2 regions of the Streptomyces sp. NPDC059906 genome follow, and region 1 is predicted to be linked to the other one. Evidence: riboswitches for the same ligand, from Rfam matches in the RefSeq annotation. Region 1 holds a riboswitch; the other holds the start of a gene.

Region 1 (3,400 bases):
CGGCCCAGGGCGTCCAGGGGGAGGGTCCGGGCGTCGCCCTCCCAGTGGGTGAGTTCGACGCCGACGAACAGGACCGGGTCGGCGGTCTCGACGGCGGCCAGGCAGCGGCGCGCGCTGCGTACGACGCCGGTGGCGGCGAACTCGGCGGAGGCCGCGGCCAGGAAGTCCACCGGGTCGTCCTGCCAGTCCGGCTCGAAGAGGCGGACCCGGCCGCCGGAGGAGGGCCCGTCCAGCGGGGTGCGCCCGGCCCGGCACAGCTCGGCCACGGCGGGCGGCGGCAGCGGGATGCCGACCACGCCCTCCGGGTTCACCGCGATGCCGACCTGCGGGGGGAGGCCGCGGGCGAACTCCGCGGCGGGGGCGACGGTGTACGCCATGTGCGCGCCCGCGACCTGGCGCAGCTGCTCCTCGGAGCTGAACACCGGCACGTAGGCCTGGCCGTCGATCTCCAGCGAGGGCAGGTCGAGGGGGCCGCTGTGCGGACCGCCGCCGTTCGGCAGGGGTATCCACAGGAAGCTGCGGCCGAGGACCTCCACGATCCGGCCGCCGGCCGACGGGATGCCGAGGGAGGCGGACAGCACCTCCTCCAGCTCGTTGCCGGGCCACCCGCCGTGCGGGTGGGGGTGCGTCTGTGCCGGGAAGTCCATCTGCCTACCTACCGCCTGCCTGGTACCGCCGTTCGTGGCTGAAAGGCTAACCCGTTCGGCCCTGGGGCCCTACCGTGCGTCACCCCGTGAAGGCGATCCGCCGCAGGGTGTCGGCCGCCGCCCGGTCGAGGACGACCGCCGAGGAGCAGCCCGCGGGCAGGGTGCCGTCGGTGACCGCGCGCAGCAGGCGGGAGTTGGCCGTGCGGTGCCGCAGGAACGCGTACCGCGTCACGCCCCGGCCGCGCTCGCGCTGGCCGGCCAGGGCCTCGCCGGGAGCGACGTCGAGGAGCAGCAGGTGCAGGGTGCCCTCCCGGCGGCGGGCCTCGCGGGCCAGCCAGCCGCGCACCCAGGCCTGGGTGCCGCAGTCGTGCACGACGACGCCTTCGCCGGAGCGCAGCGCGCGGCGCAGCCCCGCGTAGTGGGCGAGGCGGACGAGGGGGCGGTAGAGCGCGTACGGCAGGAAGCGCGGCATGCGGCCGTCCCAGCGGTCGCGGGTGTCCTGGGAGTCGATGCGGCCGCCGCGCACGGTGCGCCGCATCAGCGTGGACTTGCCGCTGCCGGGCAGGCCGGTGATCACCACCAGGTCCCGGGGTCCGAAGAGCAGGGCGTGCGGGCTGCGGCCGTCGCGGTCCCTGAGGTCGCGGACGACGGGTGCGGTCAGTGGGGCGCATGCCGCGGGGGCCGGGGCGGCCGGCTGCTTGGGCAGCGCGAGTCCCGAGGTCGTGGCGTACGCCGTGGTCCTGTTCACCGTGATCGTCCTCCCCTGGGGCGGTACACGAGTACCTCCCCGTCGAGTGTAAAGAGAAGGTAATGCGCGGGTCTCGCGTTTTCGTTCGCTTACTGCCACAAGCCGGTTACAGATCACGGTCTGCCACGGATCGCCCGGGCGTGCAATGATGGCGGCGCCAACTGCATACCGGCCGTTTGAATCCGCGCGGGAGAGTCCCCGGCCGCGCCGGGGCGCCGAAGGAGCAAGTCCCTCCCTTGAATCTCTCAGGCACCGTTACCGCGCGGGCGAGGCACATCTGAAAAGCGGACCGCCCCCGACGGCGGTCCCACCCAAGGTGCAAGCCCTGATCGCCGTACTCCGGTGGCCGTGGCGAACCTCTCAGGTTCCGATGACAGATGGGGAGGACCGACCTCGCCCCGTCCTGTCCTGGGAGACGACCGACCGATGAGCAGTACCGAACTGCGCCGTACCGCGCTGGATGCCACGCATCGCGCGCTGGGCGCGACGATGACCGACTTCGCCGGCTGGGACATGCCCCTGCGCTACGGCTCCGAGCGCGAGGAGCACGTCGCGGTGCGCACCCGCGCCGGTCTCTTCGACCTGTCGCACATGGGTGAGATCACCGTCACCGGGCCGCAGGCGGCCGAGCTGCTGAACTTCGCGCTGGTCGGCAACATCGGCACCGTGAAGCCGGGCCGGGCCCGCTACACCATGATCTGCCGCGAGGACGGCGGCATCCTGGACGACCTGATCGTCTACCGGCTGGACGACACCGAGGCCGGGGCTCCGCACTACATGGTGGTCGCCAACGCCTCCAACGCCCAGGTCGTGCTGGACGCGCTGACCGGGCGGGCGGCCGGCTTCGACGCCGAGGTGCGCGACGACCGCGAGGCCTACGCGCTGCTCGCCGTGCAGGGCCCCGAGTCCCCGGGCATCCTCGCCTCGCTCACCGACGCCGACCTGGACGGCCTGAAGTACTACGCCGGTCTGCCCGGCACGGTCGCGGGTGTCCCGGCGCTGATCGCGCGCACCGGCTACACCGGCGAGGACGGCTTCGAGCTGTTCGTGAAGCCCGAGCACGCGGTCGAGCTGTGGCAGGCGCTGACCGGGGCGGGCGAGGGCGCGGGGCTGATCCCGTGCGGTCTGTCCTGCCGGGACACGCTCCGCCTGGAGGCGGGCATGCCGCTGTACGGCAACGAGCTGTCGACCGCGCTGACCCCGTTCGACGCCGGTCTGGGCCGGGTGGTGAAGTTCGAGAAGGAGGGCGACTTCGTCGGGCGCGCCGCGCTGACCGAGGCCGCCGAGCGCGCCGCTTCCCGGCCGCCCCGCGTCCTGGTCGGCCTGGTCGCCGAGGGCCGCCGGGTCCCGCGCTCCGGGTACCGGGTGGTCGCGGGCGGCGAGGTGATCGGCGAGGTCACCTCCGGTGCCCCGTCCCCGACGCTGGGCAAGCCGATCGCCATGGCGTACGTCGACCCCGCGCACGCGGCTGAGGGCACCGGGGGCGTCGGCGTGGACATCCGGGGCAGCCACGAGCCGTACGAGGTCGTGGCGCTGCCGTTCTACAAGCGCCAGAAGTAGACAGAAGTAGACAGTGGACACGGGGCACCGCCCCTCCGCGGCAGCCCCCTGAGCCGCTCCCCATCCGTCGTCACCCCCTTCACCAGCCACTTCCTCGCGTACAGGAGAATTCAGGCCATGAGCAACCCCCAGCAGCTGCGCTACAGCAAGGAGCACGAGTGGCTGTCGGGCGCCGAGGACGGCGTCTCGACGGTCGGCATCACGGAGCACGCGGCCAACGCGCTCGGTGACGTCGTCTTCGTGCAGCTCCCCGAGGTCGGCGACTCGGTGACCGCGGGCGAGACCTGCGGCGAACTGGAGTCGACCAAGTCCGTCTCCGACCTGTACTCCCCCGTCTCCGGTGAGATCGCCGAGGTCAACGAGGACGTCGTCAACGACCCGTCGCTGGTGAACAGCGCCCCCTTCGAGGGCGGCTGGCTGTTCAAGGTGAAGGTCACGGACGAGC
Region 2 (3,400 bases), on a different contig from region 1:
CGGGCCAGGTGACCGGCTCCATCTCGGTGGTCGCGTTGAGCTTCATGGTGCAGGAGCCCAGCGGGATCATGCCGCGGTCCAGCGCGTAGTCCCGGTCGGCGAGGCGGCGCAGGTAGCGCAGCATCGCGGTCTCGGAGCGGTGCTGGTGGAAGACGGGGTGGGTGAGGAAGTCGTCGGTGCGCAGCCGCGACTCGGGCAGCGTCTCCGCGGTCTCCGCGTCCAGCGACTCGATGTCGCCCTCGACGCCGAAGGCGTGCCACACGCCGCCGACCTGGGCGCGGGTGGTGGTCTCGTCGCAGGCGAACGACACGTGGTCGGCGTCGACGAGCCGCAGGTTGACGCCGTTCTCGCGGGCGGCGTGCACGGTCTCGGCGGCCCGGCCGGGCACCCGCGCGGTGACGGTGTCGAAGTAGGAGCCGTGGAGGATCTCGACGCCGCCCGCGGCGAGCCCGGCGGCCGTGATCGTGGCGTACCGGTGGGTGCGGCGGGCGATGGCCCGCAGGCCCTCGGGACCGTGATAGACGGCGTACATGCCGGCCATGACGGCGAGCAGCACCTGCGCGGTGCAGATGTTACTGGTGGCCTTCTCGCGGCGGATGTGCTGCTCGCGGGTCTGCAGGGCCAGGCGGTAAGCCTTGTTGCCGTCGGCGTCCACGGAGACGCCGACCAGGCGGCCGGGGAGGCTGCGGGCGAACTTCTCGTGCACCGCCATGTAACCGGCGTGCGGTCCGCCGAAGCCCATCGGCACGCCGAAGCGCTGGGTGGTGCCCACCGCGATGTCCGCGCCCAGCTCGCCGGGCGAGGTGAGCAGAGTGAGGGCGAGCAGGTCGGCGGCGACGGTGACGAGCGCGCCCAGCTCGTGCGCCCGGTCGATCACCGGCTTGAGGTCGCGGACGGCTCCGGAGGCGCCCGGGTACTGGATCAGGACGCCGTTGATCTCCCGCTCGGCCAGCTCGGCCGGGATGCCCTCGCTCAGGTCGGCGACGACGACCTCGACGCCGGTCGGCTCGGCGCGGGTCTGTATCACGGCGACGGTCTGCGGCAGGGCGTCCGCGTCGATGAGGAACAGGCCCTTCTTGTTCTTGCCCATGCGCCGGGAGAGGGCCATCGCCTCGGCGGCGGCGGTGCCCTCGTCGAGCAGCGAGGCGCCGGAGGTGGGCAGGCCGGTCAGCTCGGCGACCATCGTCTGGAAGTTCAGCAGGGCTTCGAGACGGCCCTGGGAGATCTCCGGCTGGTAGGGCGTGTACGCCGTGTACCAGGACGGGTTCTCCATGACGTTGCGCAGGATCACCGGCGGGGTGAAGGTGCCGTAGTAGCCGAGGCCGATCATGGAGTCGAGGACCTGGTTGCGGTCGGCGAGCGAGCGAAGCTCGGCCAGCACCTCCGCTTCGGAGCGCGCGCCCGGCAGGTCCAGCGCGTCGGCGTTCTTGATCACATCCGGCACTGCGGCGGCCGTCAGTTCGTCGAGCGAACCGTAACCGACCTGCGCGAGCATCTTGGCCCGGGCCTCGTGGTCGGGGCCGATGTGGCGCTGCTCGAAGGGCATGGCCTGTTCGAGTTCGGAGAGCGGAGTGCGATGGGCGGTCATTGCGGAGGCCTCCTGGTCTGACGACCTTCGAGGGGCACCACGGCGCGGGTACCCGGACGGCCTCCCCCTCTGTCATCTCAACCTGAGAGCTTCACCGGGCGAGCCCTGGGGCTCTCCCGGCTTTCACCGTCGGTGAGAGCGGAAGCCGTCGACACCCGCCCTGCTTTCCAGAGTGACCTCGTCCGTGCGGTACGTGAGCCTGAGAGATTCCGGGGAGGATTTGCTCCTTCGGCGCCTCCGGTGGTGTCCGGAGGACTCTCCCGCGCGGGGTCAGCAGCCGTTTGCCAGCGTACCAGCGAGGTCGCCGCACGGACTTCGAGTGGCCGACCGGGCATTTGTGCTCTTTTGTAGTACTTACGGATGATTAGGCGGCTGGTGTGCGACCCCAGTCCGGCCCAGTGGTGCGATCAAGTGGAGGGCCCCGTGCGTACTGACATCGATCCGCGGAACCTGATCGGCCGCAAGGCGTTCGACCGCGACGGCACCAGGATCGGCACCGTGGACGAGGTCTACCTCGACGATGCCACCGGCGTCCCCGAGTGGGCGGCGATACGAACCGGTCTCTTCAGCAGGGACGCCTTCGTCCCGCTGGAGCCCAGCGAGCTGGTCGACGGCGCCCTGCGCGTGCCCTTCGACCGGGTGCTGATCAAGGAGGCGCCCGACTTCGGCGTCGGCCGCCACCTCTCGCCGGAACAGGAACTCCAGCTCTACCACCACTACGGCCTGGACGTCTCGGCCGCTCCGCCGCCTCCCGACCACGACTTCGGCAAGCTGGCCGGCAAGGGCAACGACGACGGCTGACCACCCTCGCCACCCTCGCCGCCCTCCGTGCCGGCGACCAGCGGCAGCGGATCCGCCGGTGTCAGCTCCGGGTCGTCCACCGGGAAGGTCCGCACCCGCCCGACCTCCGAGTACGGCGTCTCGAAGCGCACGGTGACCCGCCCGAGACCGCTGCCCTGGACCCACCCGTGCCCCAGCTCCGTATGCCGTACGTCGTGCCCCGAGGGCCACCGGCGCTCGGCGGGCGTGGGGGCGTGCTCCTCGGCGGGCTCGGTCCCGGGCTCCTCGGCCGGTTCCTCCGCCCGGTCCCCCGCCGCCTGCGCGAACAGGTCCTCCTGCGTGTAGTCGGCGAGCCCGCTGACACCCACCCCGAGCAGCCGCACGCCGCCCGTGGTGTCCACCGCGTCCAGCAGTCTGGCGGCCGCCTCCCGCACCACCGCGGGATCGTCGGTGGGGCCGCGCAGGGTCTCGGAGCGCGTGAGCGTGGAGAAGTCGTATCTGCGCACCTTGAGCACGATGGTCCGCCCGGACAGACCGGAGGCGCGCAGCCGCCGCACGCAGCGGTCCGCCAGCCGCCCCACCTCGACGCCGACCCGCACCCGGTCGTGGATGTCCACGTCGTAGGTGTCCTCCACGGACACCGACTTGGTCTCCCGCTCGGCCACCACCGGACGCTCGTCCCGTGCCAGCGCCATGGCGTACAGCGCGTGGCCGTGCGCCTTGCCCAGCAGCCGCACCAGCTCGTCCTCGCCCGCCTCGGCGATCTCGCCGACCGTGGTGATCCCCGCCCGCCGCAGATGGTCTCCCGTGGCCGGCCCCACCCCGGGCAGCGTCCGCACCGTCATCGGCTCCAGCATGGCCCGCTCGGTCCCCGGCGGGATGAGCACCAGTCCGTCGGGCTTGGCCGCCTCCGAGGCGATCTTGGCGAGCATCTTGGAGGCGGCGAGGCCCACGGAACCGGTGAGGCCGGTGACGGTGCGGATGTCGGTGCGCAGCTTCGCCCCGGCCGCGCGCGCCGACTCCGCGTCCCGG

What was found. Region 1 has a riboswitch for glycine ahead of gcvT (glycine cleavage system aminomethyltransferase GcvT). Riboswitches for the same ligand answer to the same signal wherever they lie in the genome.
Region 2: another riboswitch for glycine. It lies ahead of gcvP (aminomethyl-transferring glycine dehydrogenase); the one in region 1 lies ahead of gcvT (glycine cleavage system aminomethyltransferase GcvT).

What each region holds. Positions count from the first base shown of each region.
Region 1 is NZ_JBHWKU010000025.1:36,203-39,602, reverse strand. It holds gene ACFV9J_RS29920 (enhanced serine sensitivity protein SseB) at 1-647, opposite strand, end outside; gene ACFV9J_RS29915 (AAA family ATPase) at 727-1,395, opposite strand; glycine riboswitch at 1,573-1,666, shown strand; gene gcvT (glycine cleavage system aminomethyltransferase GcvT) at 1,822-2,955, shown strand; gene gcvH (glycine cleavage system protein GcvH) at 3,073-3,400, shown strand, end outside.
Region 2 is NZ_JBHWKU010000062.1:2,728-6,127, forward strand. It holds gene gcvP (aminomethyl-transferring glycine dehydrogenase) at 1-1,588, opposite strand, end outside; glycine riboswitch at 1,766-1,861, opposite strand; gene ACFV9J_RS40100 (PRC-barrel domain-containing protein) at 2,012-2,389, shown strand; gene ACFV9J_RS40105 (DNA polymerase IV) at 2,305-3,400, opposite strand, start outside.